4 regions of the Shinella sp. 20P9.1.1 genome follow, and region 3 is predicted to be linked to each of the others. Evidence: predicted binding sites of a transcription regulator. Region 3 holds the regulator's gene; each other region holds the start of a gene.
The links. Region 3 encodes LexA, which represses DNA repair genes until DNA is damaged. Its sites were predicted from a motif close to TGTTCNNNNTGTGTTCNG; they were not measured.

Region 1: the regulator LexA is predicted to act here: its motif matches at 1,710-1,727, upstream of AC27VQ_RS23330 (energy-coupling factor ABC transporter ATP-binding protein).
Region 2: the regulator LexA is predicted to act here: its motif matches at 2,052-2,069, upstream of parE (DNA topoisomerase IV subunit B).
Region 4: the regulator LexA is predicted to act here: its motif matches at 1,942-1,959, upstream of AC27VQ_RS10520 (DNA polymerase IV).

The regions. Positions count from the first base shown of each region.
Region 1 is NZ_JBYOLC010000018.1:96-4,287, forward strand. It holds partial or broken gene AC27VQ_RS23320 (hypothetical protein) at 1-484, shown strand, start outside; gene AC27VQ_RS23325 (winged helix-turn-helix domain-containing protein) at 493-1,692, opposite strand; gene AC27VQ_RS23330 (energy-coupling factor ABC transporter ATP-binding protein) at 1,884-2,564, shown strand; gene AC27VQ_RS23335 (energy-coupling factor transporter transmembrane component T family protein) at 2,558-3,163, shown strand; gene AC27VQ_RS23340 (biotin transporter BioY) at 3,201-3,764, shown strand; gene AC27VQ_RS23345 (class I adenylate-forming enzyme family protein) at 3,769-4,192, shown strand, end outside.
Region 2 is NZ_JBYOLC010000006.1:251,120-255,311, forward strand. It holds gene parE (DNA topoisomerase IV subunit B) at 1-2,047, opposite strand, end outside; gene AC27VQ_RS13230 (alpha/beta hydrolase) at 2,346-3,230, shown strand; gene AC27VQ_RS13235 (hypothetical protein) at 3,236-3,841, opposite strand; gene AC27VQ_RS13240 (caspase family protein) at 3,857-4,192, opposite strand, start outside.
Region 3 is NZ_JBYOLC010000011.1:42,794-46,985, forward strand. It holds gene trpC (indole-3-glycerol phosphate synthase TrpC) at 1-30, shown strand, start outside; gene moaC (cyclic pyranopterin monophosphate synthase MoaC) at 30-524, shown strand; gene AC27VQ_RS18670 (molybdopterin molybdotransferase MoeA) at 524-1,747, shown strand; gene lexA (transcriptional repressor LexA) at 1,841-2,569, shown strand; gene AC27VQ_RS18680 (ComEC/Rec2 family competence protein) at 2,704-4,192, opposite strand, start outside.
Region 4 is NZ_JBYOLC010000005.1:93,896-98,087, reverse strand. It holds gene AC27VQ_RS10525 (L,D-transpeptidase family protein) at 1-459, opposite strand, end outside; gene AC27VQ_RS10520 (DNA polymerase IV) at 591-1,937, opposite strand; gene AC27VQ_RS10515 (DUF3572 domain-containing protein) at 2,061-2,351, opposite strand; gene AC27VQ_RS10510 (response regulator) at 2,493-2,864, shown strand; gene AC27VQ_RS10505 (PleD family two-component system response regulator) at 2,880-4,192, shown strand, end outside.

The DNA of each region.
Region 1 (4,192 bases), on a different contig from region 3:
TTTTATACTTCTTGGGATACTTTTTGCCTACCTGCATCGGCTAGGGAATTGGATACGGGGAAAAGAGCAGCCCAACTACCGTTGGATTAAAAGCCTGCTTGCAATTGTTCTTGGAACAAGCGTGTTTATCGGCATCGGGTGGACGACTGCGGCATCGCCAAGTATCACACGTTTTGCAACGGATGGTTCGATCCTCATCGAGACCGGATGCCAGATGACAGAAACATACTCCAAAAGAATCCCGCTCGCTGAAGCCAGCATCACCTATCGGCATACAAAAAGCCGACGCGGCAACAACGCGTATTCTCTTGTCGTGAAGAACAGGGAACACACGATAACCCTGGATCTGACCCGTCAGCTTGACTATTCCGCATTGGCACGCATCGCACCGGAACCGATGATCAAATTTGCGAAGACACTTCGCGAGCAACGTCGAGACGTCCCTCCTCCGCTCCTGCTGCTGCTTAAACGACAGAAAACGTAAGCCTGACGCTAAACGTCATCTCCGCGCCACCCATCCAGATAGCGCACCCCTTCCACCCCGGTAAACTTCGCGAGCCTCGCCAACTCCGCCTCCAGCTTCTCCAGCCGTCCCGTCGAAGCGCGGACCTTCGGTTCCCACCAGAGGCGTTTGACGTCGAGCGTGCCGGCCTTGCGGTCGGCCTTCATGTCGATGCGGCCGACGAGGCGGTCGCCTTCGAGCAGGGGGAAGACGTAGTAGCCATACTGGCGCTTGGGCTCCGGCACGAAGACTTCGATGCGGTAGTAATAGCCGAAGAGGCGTTCGGTGCGGTTGCGGTCGCGGATCAGGGGATCGAAGGGGGAGAGGACGCGCAGGCGGGCGGGCGGCTCGGGAATATCGCCGAGATTATCAGGGAAACCGTCGAAGGCGTGGGCGATGCGCGGCTTGCCGCCATCGGCGGTTTCGATCGAGACGGGGCGAAGCTCGTCGCGATGCGCGTCCACCCAGGTCTTCGCCTCCTCCGGCGAGATCAGCGCCCAGAAGGCGGCGATTTCGCCATGGGTGGCAAAACCCAGCCGCGTCAGCGCACTGCGGCAGGCCCAATCGACGAAGGCCTCGTGCTCGACGGCGGGTTCGTGATGGTGCGGCGGCACCACGCGCTCGGTGAGATCATAGACCTTCTGGAAATTCTCGCGCCGGGAGATGCAGAGTTTCCCGGTGTGCCAGAGGAATTCCAGCGCCGTCTTGTTCGGGTGCCAGTTCCACCAGCCGCCGGACTTGTGGTCGTCCGTCTTCAGCTCGCGCGACAGGACGGCGCCGCCCGACGCGATGCGCTCATAGGTCTCGTCGAAGGCCTTATCGAAGCCCTCCCCCTGCCACTTGCTCCAGCGCTCGAGAATCGACGCCTCCTTGCGGCGGAAACGGTGTTTCCAGTAGCGGAAGAAGGCGCTCGGGATGATCGAGGCGTCGTGCGTCCAATGCTCGAAGAGATCGCCGTCCTTTTCCAGAAGCTGCGTCAGGTGCGCGCGCCGGTAGGTCTGGTTGCGTGAGAACAGGATTTGGTGATGCGCCCGCTCGACGGTGGCGATGCTATCGACCTGAACGAAGCCGATATCGTGGATGAGCTGCAGCAGCCCTTCCTTGCCGAGCTGCCGGCCTGGTGGTGCGCTGAGGCCCTGGCGGGCGAGGAAGATGCGCCGGGCTTCGGTATTCGAAAGAAGAATCGTCATAGCCGATGATAGGCATATATTCTTGGTTTGTTCCACCCGTTTTCCGCGTCGGGCGAAAGGTGCTGCGCGCGGCTCCGGCGGCTTTTCCCCGGATTGTTGTTCCCCATAGCCATCGATGGCGCAAAAGCGCTTCGCACTTTCCGCAGAATTGCTTATAGGTCCCCCACTCTCCGCGAACCGGGACCTTGCTCTTGGACATCGTCTTCTCCGCCGCCACGGTGCGTTATGGCAGCCGCACGGCGCTCCAGCCGCTGGATTTGCGGCTCTCAGAGCAACGCATCGGCGTCGTCGGCCTCAATGGTTCCGGCAAGACGACCATGGCGCGGCTGATCAACGGGCTCGTCAAGCCGGCCGCCGGCACCGTCACGGTCGGCGGACTGGATACGGTCGAGGACGAGCAGGCGGCGCGCGGCAAGACGGGCTTCATCTTCCAGAACCCGCAGCACCAGATGATCCTGCCGATCCTGGCAGAGGACATCGCCTTCGGCCTGAAGAACCGCGGGCTCGGCAAGGCCGAGATCGCCGAGCGCACCGAGGCCGTGCTGGACCGTTTCGGCATTGCGCATCTCGCACGCCGCCGCGTGCACGAACTTTCCGGCGGCGAGACGCAACTCGGCGCTATCGCCAGCGTGCTCGTCACCGGCCCGGAGCTTCTGATCCTCGACGAACCGACCAACCAGCTCGACCTGAAGAACCGCGCGCTGATCGCGCGCACCCTTGCCGGCCTGCCGGAACAGGTGCTCGTCATCACCCATGATCTTGCGCTGGTCGAGGACTTCGACCGCGTTCTGGTCTTCCACGACGGGCGGCTGGCGGCGGATGGCCGGCCGGCGGAAGCGATCCATGCCTACCGGGAGATTGCTGCATGCTGAACGGGCTCGATATCGACGGCAATTCGCCGCTGCACCGCATGCCGGTGCGCGGCAAGCTGATCGTGCTCTTTGCCGCCGCCATCGTGCTGTTCCTTCTCTCCGACCTGCGTCTGCTCGTGCCGGCGCTCGGCCTTTCGGCAGCGCTCTATCTCTCGACGGGGATCGGTCTTGCAGAGGCGGTGCGGCGCACGCGCTTCGTGCTGTTCACCGTGCTGCTCGTCGCGGCGGCAAACACTGTCTTCCAGTCGCCGCATGAGGGCGCCGTCGTCTTCTGCCGGCTGTCGACCCTGGTGCTGCTGGCCGCCGCCGTGACGGCAACGACGGGCATTTCCGCCTTCATGGACGAGATCACCCGGCTGATCACGCCGCTGGAGCGGTTCGGCTTCGTGCGGGCGGCGGATGTCAGCCTCGCGGTCGGCCTCATCATCCGCTTCGTGCCGGAGATTTTTGCGCGCTACGGCGAGATCGCAGCCGCGCACAAGGCGCGCGGCCTGCCGGTGCGGCCGCTCACCACGCTCGTGCCGCTCATTATCCTGACGCTGAAGGACGCCGACACGATCGCCATGGCGATTGACGCCCGCGGCTTTCGGCGGCAGTAAGCATTTGACCCATTTTTGTCCGACAGGGAATCCTGCCATGAACACCAGAGACATCGTCCTCATCGCCCTCTTCGCCGCGATCATCGTGGTGCTGGGCCTGCTGCCGCCGATCACGCTCGGCTTCATTCCGGTGCCGATCACCGCGCAGTCGCTCGGCGTCATGCTGGCCGGCTGCATCCTCGGCGCCAAGCGCGGTGCGAGCGCCGCGCTGCTCGTGCTGCTGCTCGTCGCCATCGGCCTGCCGGTGCTTTCGGGCGGTCGCGGCGGCCTTGCGGTCTTCGCCGGCCCGACGGCGGGTTATCTCGTCGGCTGGGTTTTTGGCGCCTTCGTCTGCGGCCTGATCGCCGAACGCCTCGTTAGGGAAGACCAGCCGGAACTCACGCAGTTCCTCTCCTTCCTCGCCGCCGCAGTCATTGGCGGCATCGGTGTCGTCTATCTCTTCGGCATGCCCTGGCTCGCCTATATGAGCGGCAAAGCCTTCTTCGAGACGGCCGCCGCCTCGCTGGTCTTCCTGCCGGGCGACCTCATCAAGGCGTTCGTCGCCATGCTCGCCGGTCGCGCCGTGCTGGCCGGCTATCCGCTCTTGCCGCAGCGCGCCTGAGCCGATGCCGCTTTCCGGCGCCCTCGAACGGCACGCCGCCCAAAATCCTGAAAACCCGGCCTTTCATCTGGACAGCCGGGTTTTGTCCTACGGTGCGCTTGCAGCCACGGCACGTCGCCTGCACGCCGTCTTTTCAGTCTTGGCGCCGGAAGGCCAAAGCAGCATCGGCCCGGAAAACCGGCTGATCGCGCTCGTCACCGGCAACCACGCATTGTTCCCCGCCGCCTTCACCGCTGCGACCTCAGGCAATATGTGCGCGGCCCTCATCGATCCGCATCTGCCCGAGGCTATCAGGCAACGGCTGCTCGACAAGATAAATCCCGACCTCGTCGTCACGGCCGAAGGCGCCGACCTCTGCGTCAGCGATCCAAAGCGAGGTGCTGCCGAAATAGTCGCGGAGCAGGCGCAAGCGACCGACCCGGCCTTGG
Region 2 (4,192 bases), on a different contig from region 3:
CGAAAACGGCGCGTTCCTGGATAAAGCGGAAGCGGGCCTCCGGCTTCGTGCCCATCAGGTCGTCGACGGCCGTGCGCGTGCCCTCGAAATCGACGTCGTCGATCATGACGTTGAGGATCGTGCGTTTTGACGGATCCATCGTCGTTTCCTTAAGCTGCGCCGGCAGCATTTCGCCAAGGCCTTTGAAGCGGCCGATTTCCACCTTGCCGCGCCCATTGAATTCGGTGCGCATCAGTTCTTCGCGATGGCCGTCGTCGCGCGCATAGAGCGTCTTGCCACCCTGGCTGAGGCGGTAGAGCGGCGGCACGGCGAGATAGAGATGGCCGCCGCGGATGAGATCGGGCATCTCCTGGTAGAAGAAGGTGATGAGCAGCGAGGCGATATGCGCGCCATCGACGTCGGCATCGGTCATGATGATGACGCGCTCGTAACGAAGGTCCTCCTCGCGATATTTCGTGCGCGTGCCGCAGCCGAGCGCCTGCACAAGGTCGGAGATCAACTGGTTGGCGCCGAGCTTTTCCCGGCCGGCGCTGGCGACGTTGAGAATTTTCCCGCGCAGGGGCAAAATGGCCTGATTGGCGCGGTTGCGCGCCTGCTTGGCAGAGCCGCCGGCCGAATCGCCCTCGACGATGAAAAGTTCGGCGCCCTCGGCGGAATTCTGCGAGCAGTCGGCGAGCTTGCCGGGCAGGCGCAGCTTGCGCACCGCCGTCTTGCGGGAGACTTCCTTCTCCTTGCGGCGGCGCATGCGCTCTTCCGCGCGCTCGATCACCCATTCGAGCAGCTTTGCCGCTTCGGCCGGGTTGTCGGCGAGGTAGTGGTCGAAGGGGTCGCGCAGCGCGTTTTCGACGATGCGCTGCGCCTCGACCGAGGCGAGCTTGTCCTTGGTCTGGCCGACGAATTCCGGCTCGCGGATGAAAACCGAGAGCATGCCGACCGCCGAGATCATCACGTCGTCGGTGGTGATATCCTTGGCGCGCTTGTTCTGCGTCAGCTCGGCGTAGTTCTTCAGGCCCTTGGTGAGCGCGATGCGCAGGCCCGCCTCATGCGTGCCGCCGTCGGCCGTCGGGATGGTGTTGCAATAGGAATGGATGAGCGAATCGCCGCCATACCAGGTGACGGCCCATTCCAGCGAGCCGTGGCCGCCGGACTTCTCGCTCTTGCCGGCGAAGATCTCGCGGGTGACGGTATAGTCCTTGCCGAGCGTCGCCTGCAGGTAATCCTTCAGGCCGCCGGGGAAGTGGAAGACGGCCTTTTCCGGCGTTTCCGACCCCTCGGGCAGGAGCGACGGATCGCAGCTCCAGCGGATTTCGACGCCGCCGAACAGATAGGCCTTCGAACGGGCCATGCGGAAGACACGGCCGGGATCGAATCGTGCATGGGCGCCAAAGATTTCCGGGTCCGGATGGAAACGCACTTTCGTGCCGCGACGGTTGTGCACATCGCCGAGTTCTTCGAGCCCGCCGACCGGCTTGCCGCGCGAAAAGCGCTGGCGGTAAAGCTTCTTGTTGCGCGCGACCTCAACTTCGAGCTGGTCGGACAGCGCGTTGACGACGGAGACGCCGACGCCGTGCAGACCGCCCGAGGTCTCATAGGCCTTGCCGTCGAACTTGCCGCCGGCATGCAGCACCGTGAGGATGACTTCGAGGGTGGACTTGCCCGGCATCTGCGGGTGGTTTTCCACCGGGATGCCGCGGCCGTTGTCGGTGACCGTCAGAAAACCCTCGGCATCGAGATTGACGTCGATGAAATTGGCGTGGCCGGCCACGGCCTCGTCCATCGAGTTGTCGATGACTTCGGCAAAGAGGTGGTGCAGCGCCTTCTCGTCCGTGCCGCCGATATACATGCCGGGGCGCATGCGCACCGGCTCGAGGCCTTCCAGAACGCGGATCGCCGAGGCGTCATAGCCACCGGACCCTTCGCTCAGCGGCGGGCGGGCCTCGCGGGCCGGTTCGGGCGCGGCTGCAACGGGCTTTTCAACCGGCTTTGCCGGCTGGCGCTCGGGCTCGGAAGGCATGTTGGCGAAGAGATCGTTGTTGTCGTCTTGCATGGGCTGTTCAGAGTTTGTTCCGTTTGCCAGCTTACCCCGCCGATCCCTGGGGGATCGGCGTCTGGCGCAAAAGGGATGGTCGGCGAATCACTCGCGACTCTGCCAGATTTAGGGAAATTTCGCGATGGCAGAGGGCAACGCCGGGCTTTCGCCGGACAGCCGTCATGTATCGTCTTTTACCGCTTTAATGCAGCGTCCCCGTGTCCGTCGATCGTCAAGCCGCGCCAACCGCTGTGCCAAGGATTGCGTTGCGGGCGGGTGGATGGCAAGTATCGCGGGCCCCAAGGAGCCTCCGTTCATGCGTCAGTCCACAGTTCATTGCCTGAAAAGGCTGGTTTTCGCCGCGCTCTTTGCCGGCATGGCCGTTCAGGATGCGGCGGCGGTGACGCTCCAGGCATGGAAGGACGAATTGTTTTCCTATGGCACAGTGGTCGAGACGACGGATGACGGTGCGCTGAGCGTCGTCGATTATCAGGAAATGCGCGACATAAACGGCCGCGACCAGGTGCCTGAACGCCGGGTGAAATCCTCTTATGTCTCGACGGCGGTGAAGAAGGCGCAGCAGAATGCGACGATCGACACACCGGCCGGGCCGATCGACGTGACGATGACCGGCAAGGGCGAGGGGGCGGCCTTCACGGTCATCTTCATCCATGGCCGCGGCGGCGACCGGCGGCTCGGCAGCAACGACTGGAGTTTCGGCGGCAATTTCAACCGGCTGAAGAACCTCGCGGTGCGGGGGAGCGGTGTCTATTATGCGCCGAGCGTGCCGTCCTTCGACGATGCTGGCGCTGCGCGCATTTCCGGGCTGATCCTGCGCGCCAAGGCGCTGTCGCCGGATGCGCCGGTCATTCTGGCCTGCGCCTCGATGGGCAGCTTCATCTGCGCCCGCGTCGTGCGCGATCCCGATGCGGTCAAAAGCCTCTCCGGCATGGTGCTGATGGGCGGGGCGGCGGATGGCGACTATGCCAAGACGCCGGCCTTCAAGGCCAAGCTGCCGGTTTTCTTCACCCATGGCGACAGCGACAGCGTCTATGCGGCGAACGACCAGATCGCGGTGTTTCGCAAGTTGCGCAAGGCCGGCATACCCACGCGCTTCGTGCTGTTCCAAACAGGCGGCCACGGCACGCCGGTGCGCATGACCGACTGGCGGGAAACGCTGAACTGGCTGTTTGCCCAGTAAGATTTTTACGAGCGCAGAAGCACCTTCGTCGAATCGAGCGCGGCGGCGATCTGCTGATAGTGGCTGGCGCGTTTCTCCGAGTTTTCGGCGGCGCGCAGCAATTGCGTTGACGCTTCGTCGATCACCTGCCGTGCCTGCTCCATCGCCTTGCTCAATTTTTCCCGCTTGACCGCGGCATAGGTCTTCGTCTGCTTGAGCCTCGGATTGGCTCGAGAACGCTGGCGCGGTGCCTTCGCGTCCGTGATGCCCGACTGGATGCGACCGAGCTTGCTGGAGGCACGGCTGATGATCTGGCGCGCTTCGGCATAGGCGGGGCCGGACGGGATGCGATGGGCGATATCTGCAAGACGCTGGCGTAGACAGTCGATGCGATAGACGGGATCGTAGCGGGCGCATTCGTCGCGTGCGCCGTTGATATTCTTGACGATGGAGGATGTGAGATAGTCGGTTGGCACGGCAACGGCGGTCGAAGTGGCGTCGCTGCTGGTGTGGGAGGCCGTCGAGCCACGGCCCGGACTCGTCTGTCCCTGGACGTCGGGAATGGCCGTGAGGGTGAGTGCGCCCGCCAGCAGCGCGGCGTGGATCGAACGCAGATAAGCCGATTTGATCATGCCTTCCTTCTCTTGTTATTCCGGATCGCCGAAGGCCATGCGCATGCTGCGCTGGGTGCCCGCGCCGATGTCGCCGTCGATGGTGCCCTTGTAGAATTTGTTGCGGCTGAGTTCTGCTTGCAGCGCCTTGCGCGTTTCCGGCTTGAACATGGTTGGACGCGTGGAGAGCTGCTGGAGAACGTCGTCCACGCCGGAGCGCAGCGCCTGATAGAGATAGTTGGCCGCATCCTCTGGCGTCTTGCCCGGCACCAGCCCGTCGTCGATCAACGCCGCGACGTTGAACATCGCCTGCGGGTGGCGCAGGTCCGCGGCGCGGATGAAGAGCTCGACGGCCTTTTTCGGATTGCGCGG
Region 3 (4,192 bases):
GGCTCCGCCGGCATGCTGGCGGCGGAATGATGGCCGAAAACGGCCGCACGCTCACCCATATCGGTGCCTCCGGCGAGGCGCACATGGTCGATGTCGGCGACAAGGCCGAGACCGTGCGCATTGCCGTGGCCGAAGGTTTCATCCGCATGGCGCCGGAAACGCTCGACCTGATCCTCAAGGGCGACGCCAAGAAGGGCGACGTGATCGGCACGGCACGACTGGCCGGCATCATGGCCGCCAAGCAGACGTCCAATCTCATCCCGCTCTGCCACCCGCTGATGCTGACTAAGGTGACGGTGGATATCCGTGAGGATCGCGCCTTGCCCGGCCTGCGCATCGAGGCCATGGCGAAGCTCACCGGCCGCACCGGCGTCGAGATGGAGGCGCTGACCGCCGTCAGCGTCGCGTGCCTCACAATCTACGACATGGCCAAGGCGGCCGACCGCGAGATGGAGATCGGCGGCGTGCGCCTTGCCGAAAAGTCCGGCGGCCGCTCCGGTGATTACAAACGCAGAGATCTCTGATGTCCCTCCTCCCCGTTGCCGACGCCCTCGACCGCCTGCTTTCCGCGGCCAAGCCCACGCAACGGACGGAAAAGGTTTCGCTTCATGAAGCGGACGGCCGCGTGCTGGCTGAAGACGTCGCCGCCCGCCTCACCCAGCCGCCTTTCGACAATTCCGCCATGGACGGCTATGCCGTTCGCCACGCCGATATCGCCGAACTCGGATCGATCCTCAAGGTCGTCGGCACCTCCGCGGCTGGCCATGCCTTCGACGGCACAGCCGGCCCCGGCGAGGCCGTGCGCATCTTCACCGGCGCGCCAATGTCTGCCTTCGCAGATACCGTTCTGCTGCAGGAAGACGCGGAGAAGCTGGAGGATGGACGCATCCGCACCACCTTCCTCACGCCCAAAGGCCGCCATATCCGCCCGCGCGGCCAGGATTTTTCGGAACGCGACGTGCTGCTCAAGGCCGGCGATATGCTCGATGCCGGCCGTCTCACCGTCGCCGCTGCGATGAACCACGCCGAGCTCACGGTCTACGCCCGCCCCCGCATCGCCGTGCTCGCTACGGGCGACGAACTCGTCACGCCCGGCACATCGCCCGGCACAAGCCAGATCATCGCCTCCAACACCTATGGCGTCTCCGCCATCGCGCGCGCTTCCGGTGCCGAGATCATCGACCTCGGCATTGTCGGCGACGATAAAAAGGCGATCCTCGAGGCCGTGCAGAGGGCACTTGCCTTGGATATCGACGTGCTCGTCACACTCGGCGGCGCCTCGGTCGGCGATTTCGATCTCGTGCAGCCGGTGCTCGGCGAAGCCGGCATGGAACTCGATTTCTGGCGCATCGCCATGCGTCCCGGAAAACCGCTGATGGTCGGCCGCCTTGGCGATATCCAGATCGTCGGCCTGCCGGGCAATCCCGTCTCCAGCCTCGTCTGCGCGCTGCTTTTCCTGGAGCCGCTGACGCGCCGCCTCGCCCGCCTGCCGGCGAATGACCGCGTTTACAAGGCCGTCACCGCCGTGCCGGTCAAGGAAAACGACCACCGGCAGGACTACATTCGCTCCCGCATCACCCGCGGGCCGGATGGAGATTTGCAGGTGACGCCCTTCGACAAGCAGGATTCTTCGATGATGCGAATCTTCGCGGAATCCGAAGGCCTGCTCATCCGCCCGCCGAACGCGCCCTCCGTCGAAGCCGGCGTTGCTTGCGACGTCCTTATGGTACGCCAGCCACCCCCCTGAACAGTATTATTGTTTCAGCAGCCCCTTGCGGAACACAAATGGAACAGATAGTGTCTGTTCTGGATTTGTTTCACGATTCTCGGTGGAGAGACCATGCTGACGCGCAAACAACAGGAGCTGCTCCTGTTCATTCACGAGCGTATGAAGGAATCCGGTATTCCGCCGTCTTTCGACGAGATGAAGGATGCCCTGGATTTGGCCTCCAAATCCGGCATCCATCGCCTCATCACGGCGCTTGAAGAGCGCGGCTTCATCCGCCGCCTGCCGAACCGGGCGCGGGCACTGGAAGTCATCAAGCTTCCCGAGGCCTATTCACCGATCCAGCAGCCCCGCCGTGGGTTCTCACCCACCGTCGTAGAAGGCAGCCGCGGCAAACAACCGATGGCGCCGGCGCCCTCCCAGCGTGTCGCAACACCGCAGTCCGATCTCATGCCCTCCTCGGTCTCCGTACCTGTCATGGGCCGCATCGCCGCCGGCGTGCCGATCTCCGCCATCCAGAACAACACGCATGATATCACTGTCCCGGCCGAAATGATCGGCGTCGGCGATCACTATGCGCTCGAGGTGAAGGGCGATTCGATGATCGAAGCCGGCATCTTCGATGGCGACACGGTCATCATTCGCGATACCAGCAGTGCCAATCCCGGCGAAATCATCGTAGCCCTCGTCGACGATGAAGAAGCCACGCTGAAGCGCTTCCGCCGTAAGGGTGCGTCGATTGCGCTGGAAGCCGCAAACCCTGCTTATGAAACCCGCATCTTCGGTCCGGATCGCGTCAAAATCCAGGGCAAGCTTGTGGGCCTTATTCGGCGCTACAACTAACCAGGCCAAACTCGAGACGTCGTAAGTGCCCCGAGGGCATTAGCTTTCATGGACTGTGCGGCCTTCGAGGTGAAGGTGCGGGAGCTTTTGGTTCAGGAAATGGTTTATGCTGCCGGCCAACTCAGCTGCTCAATTCAGAAGTCGCTCGAAATGGCTGCGTCGGTTTCATTGATTTCGCCTTGAGTATCGCGTTGAGGGCGTTCTCCCTCTGCGTTGCCACTCGTATACGTTCCGGTTCGCCAATCATAAGTCCGATGGCGCGACCACGGGCGATCCAGCGTTTCGATAGCTGGTATTATGCTGGCTTCCAGTATGAACGGTGCATTTTCCTCTTCGCCGGGGATGATTTCCAGGGCGCCGGTGCGCCGAAGATGGCGAGCGGTGATGAGCCTTGCGCCGGAGCGGCAAGCGGCGGTCCGAAGCGGCGCCTGCGTGACGACGACGTCTGCGGCGTCGCAGGCCGTGCCAAGAAATGCGACGTCGTCAAGCGTGACGATGCGCCATTCGTTTGGTGAAACAGCCACGCAGAAAGCCTTCGTCTCGCAGATGAAACCCGCCTGGCTTGCTGCCGCGTCGAACGCAGACGCCATGGCCGCTTTCGCCTTTTCGCGGTTTGCCCGGTGGCGTGACGATTTTCGCTTTTTCGCGGTTTCGACAGCGGTAGCTTCCTCTTCAACTGTCAAACCGGCGGTCTTTCTCATCGTCGGCTTGACGACGTCGCCCAGCCGCAGGGCCCGGCGCCATTGCGCGTAGACGAAATCCGGCGGACGGGCACGGTTCGTCGCAACGCCATCGTCGCGCAGGATAGCAACGAGGCGACCGTCCTCCGAGATCAGGACCTCGGGTCTTACGGGATCACCCGGCCAGAATGCGATGGCAATGCCGATCAGCACGAGCAATGTACCGGCATGGCGAAGGCGTGTGCGCAGGATGCAGACGAGCCCGCCGCCAAAACCGATCAGCAGGAAGGCGGCAGGCGGAATGCGGCCGGTGACGATCTCGCCCTTCCAGCTGGCGACCCAGTTGGACAGGGCGATCATCCACTCGATCCCCTTGCCCATGATGGCGAAAGGAATGGCATCCAGCCCGAAGGGCATCAGCAGCACGGCGACAAGGCCGAACGGCATGACGATGGCGCTGATGGCGGGCATGGTGAGGAGGTTGCCCGCCAACCCGTAGGCCGGAATCCGGTTGAAGTGGCCGATCGAATAGATCAGCGTCGAAAAACCGCCGATCAGCGAGGAGAGCATCAATCCGCCAAGGAAGCGGCCGGTCGAACCGCCGGCGGCCCGCAACATGCCGCCCCGGCCTTCCCGTTTCACCGGCCGCTCGCGCCATGCCGCATAGCCGGCGACGAGCCCCAGCGTTGCGGCATAGGACATCTGGAAACCGGGATTGGTGATGGCCGAGGGCGTGACCACCAGAATGAGGATGGCCGAAAGGGCGACATTTCGCAGGCTGATCGCCGACCGTCCGAACAGCACGGCGACGAGCATGACGCAGATCATGATCCACGAACGCACCGCCGAAAGTGCCCCACCCGACACGAGTATATAGAGCGTCACCATGACGAGCGCCCCGACGGCGGCGATTTTCTTTGCCGGATATCGCTCGGCAAAGCCG
Region 4 (4,192 bases), on a different contig from region 3:
CGCCGCATGAACGACCTCCTGCGGCACGATCTCGCGGTCGGTGATCAGCACATGGCCGCCGCGCCGCGTCACACTGAACAGCGTCTTGGCAAAGGCGTTCGGCAGGCGCACGCAGCCGTGCGAGGCGGGATAGGACGGCACGCTGTTGGAGGCGTGCAGCGCGATACCCGACCAGGTGAGCCGCTGCATGAAGGGCATCGGCGCGCTGTCATAGATGTTGGAGAAATGCGTGCGCTTCTTCTCCAGGATCGAGAAGATGCCTGTCGGCGTCGAGTGGCCGGCCTTGCCGGTGGAGACATGCGAGGTGGCGACGACCACGCCGCCATCGTAGATCTTCAGCTCCTGCAGATCCTTCGACACGATGATCTGCAACGGCCCCTCGAGCGTGCCCGCAAGCGCGGTACCGCAGCTCAACAGCAGGCCAAGTATGCTCATGCCAGTCGCCAGGCGAAACTTCATGTTACCCATCCGTACGCAATACAAACCGACGGCAAGCGTAGTGCATCCGATTTAAGGAAGGCTTGATGCACCCGGCCGATCCCCCGATCTGTGCCAACCCGATGCAGGGAAGAACGCCGGTTTGCCGGGATTTATTCGGTGGGGTCGTCGATTTTTCCGGCCGTCTTGAAAGTCAACTTTCCGTGAAAGCGGTCGGGGCCGGATTTGCCGAACGTATAGCCGGTCTCGACGCTGGCCTTGCCGAATTTGTCGCGCAGCGTGTTCATCGCGGCTTCGGCGGCGGCGCGGCGGGTGGCGGCCGGATCGACGAGATCGGGCGGGTCGGCGCGGCCGGGATCGGTGAGGTCGCTGACACCGATGCCGATCAGGCGGTATTTCGTGCCATCCGTCTCCTTGCGCAGCAGTTCGATGCCGGTGCGGAAGATGCGGTCGGCGAGCATGGTCGGGTCTTCGAGCTTGCGGTTGCGCGTGCGGCTCTTGAAGTCGGCGGTCTTCAGCTTAAGCACGACGGTATGGCCGGCTATGCCGGATTTGCGCAGACGCGCGGCAACCTTCTCGCTGAGGCGGCGCAGATGCGCTACGAGTTCGTCGTAGCTGGAGAGATCATCGAAGAACGTGGTTTCGGACGACACGCTCTTTGCCGCATCGTTCAAATGGACCTCGCGGTCGTCCTGGCCGCGCGAAAGATGAAAGAGCCGCTTGCCCATTATGCCGTAGCGGCGCATCAGATCGGTCTCCTCCATGGTCTGGAGCTGGCCGACGCTGCGGATGCCGTCGCGCTCGAGCGTCTCCGCAAAGGCCTTTCCGACGCCCCAGATGAGGCGCACCGGCTTATCCCTCAGGAAATCCAGCGCTTCCTTCTCGCCGATGACGGAAAAGCCGCGCGGCTTGTTGAGATCGGAGGCGACCTTGGCGAGGAATTTGCAGTAGGAGAGGCCGACGGAGATGGTGATGCCGATCTCCTTCTCCACGCGCTGGACGAATCGGGCGAGCACGCGGGCAGGGGGATCGTGGTGCAGGCGCTCCGTGCCTTTCAGCTCCAGGAAGGCCTCGTCGATGGAAAGCGGCTGCACCAGTGGCGTCAGCTCCTGCATCATGGTGCGCACCTCCCGGCCGACCTTGACGTATTTTTCCATGTCCGGCGGAATGACGATGGCGTTGGGGCAGGCCTCCAGCGCCTTGAACATCGGCATGGCCGAGCGCACGCCGTGGATGCGCGCGACATAGCAGGCGGTGGAGACGACGCCGCGTTTTCCGCCGCCGATGATGACGGGCTTGTCGGCAAGCTCGGGATTGTCGCGCTTTTCCACGGCGGCATAGAAGGCATCGCAATCGATATGCGCCAGCGTCAGGTCGTAGAGTTCGTCATGATAGAGCAGGCGCGGGCTGCCGCAGGCCCGGCAGCGGCGCAGGTTCGCAGGCTGCCCGGTGAGGCAGTCGCGACAGAAGCCCGGAAAGCGTATGGCGGCGGTGCTCATCATCAAGAACAAATATTGAACATCGCGACATTAGTACCTACATATACAAGTCTCAATAGCCGTCAGGGCCGAATGCATGACCGTACACAGGCGCGCGCAGGACGGCCTTTCGAGGCTGCCGCCTTACCAATCAGACGGGCCTGAGAGCACGGCATGGGCATGCACGACCGCTTCCGGCTTGGTGTCGGTCGCTTCGCAGAAGGCCAGCAGGTCCGGCTCGTGGCTCATGAGGAAATCGACGATGCCGGCAAGAAAACCGGGATCGTTGACGGCGTTGCGGACTTCGGAGGGCGCAACGCCCGTCAGCGCGAGGAAACGCGACAGCAATTCCGGCTCGCCGGCAAGCCAGCCGAGGATGGCGACGGCGGTTGCCTCCGCGGTTTCGGCCGCAGGTGTATCTTTTTGGCTTTTCATTCTTTTCCCTCGGGAAATTTACCTTTTAATCAACCAAGTGACGCTAACGTGGCTGCGGTCAGGCTGGGTGATTTCGGCTTTGCCGCAACTTATCCATCTCCCGGTGGGTTGCAAGGCCGGTCAGAGGAACAGGGACTTACGATGCCCAAGCAGGTCATGATTGTCGAGGACAACGAGCTCAACATGAAGCTCTTCCGGGACCTTATCGAGGCATCCGGCTACACGACCATCCAGACCCGGAACGGTATGGAAGCCCTTGATCTCGCGCGCAAATATCGCCCCGATCTGATCCTGATGGATATCCAGCTTCCGGAAGTTTCGGGCCTTGAAGTCACCAAGTGGCTGAAAGAGGATGATGAGCTTCACGTCATCCCGGTCATTGCGGTCACGGCCTTTGCGATGAAGGGCGACGAAGAGCGTATCCGGCAGGGCGGTTGCGAGGCCTATGTCTCCAAGCCGATTTCCGTGCCGAAATTCATCGAAACGATCAAAACCTATCTCGGCGACGCGTGAGGCTGGGGCGCGATCATGACAGCACGCATCCTCGTCGTCGATGATATCCCCGCCAATGTGAAGCTGCTCGAAGCGCGGCTTTTGGCGGAATATTTCGACGTCCTGACGGCCGATAATGGCTATGAGGCGCTGTCGATCTGCGAACGCACCCAGGTCGATCTCATCCTGCTCGACATCATGATGCCCGGCATTGACGGGTTCGAAGTCTGCGAGCGGCTGAAGGCCAATCCGCGCACCGCCCATATCCCCGTCGTCATGGTCACCGCACTCGACCAGCCGTCCGACCGCGTGCGCGGCCTGAAGGCGGGCGCCGACGATTTTCTCACCAAGCCGGTCAACGACCTGCAGCTGATGTCGCGGGTGAAAAGCCTCGTGCGCCTGAAGACGCTGACGGACGAGTTGCGCATGCGCGCGGCGACCGCTCGCGCCATCTCGATGGAAGACGGGCTCGACAGCAATCTCGGCGACGAGCCGGGCGAAATTCTGCTGGTTGACGGTCGTGCGAGCTCGCAGGAGCGTGTTGCACGCGCCCTCAAGCCGATTGCCGAAGTCACCTGCATGTCCGATCCGCAGGCGGCGCTGTTCCAGGCCGCGGAGAGCAATTACGAGCTTGTCATCGTCAATGCCAATTTCACGGATTACGATCCGCTGCGCCTGTGCTCGCAGCTGCGCTCGCTGGAACGGACGCGTTTCCTGCCGATCCTGCTGATCACCGAGCAGGGTGACGACGACATGGTGGTGCGCGCGCTCGAACTCGGTGTGACGGACTACCTGATCCGGCCGATCGATCCGAACGAACTGATCGCCCGCAGCCTTACCCAGATTCGCCGCAAGCGCTGCAACGACCGCCTGCGCGCCAGCGTGCGCCAGACGATCGAGCTTGCCGTGACGGATGGTCTGACGGGGCTGCACAACCGCCGCTATCTCGACAACCACATGAAGCTGCTGATCGACCGTGCGACGGCGCGTGGCCGGCCGCTCTCGGTCTGCATCACGGACATCGACCGTTTCAAGCTGGTCAACGATACCTATGGCCACGATGCCGGCGACGCGGTGCTGCGCGAATTCGCCAACCGTGTGCGGTCTGCCGTGCGCGGCGCCGATCTCGCCTGCCGTTATGGCGGGGAGGAGTTCGTGCTCGTCATGCCCGATACGACGCCGGAAATGGCGGCTGGCGTTGCGGAGCGCCTGCGGACGATCGTCGAGCGGGAGCCGTTCCGCATTCCGGGCACCGATGTCCTGCTGCCGATCACCGCCTCGATGGGCACCGCTTCCGTCTTGCTTGCCGGCGACAGCCCGGATGGCTTGCTGAAACGCGCCGATACCGC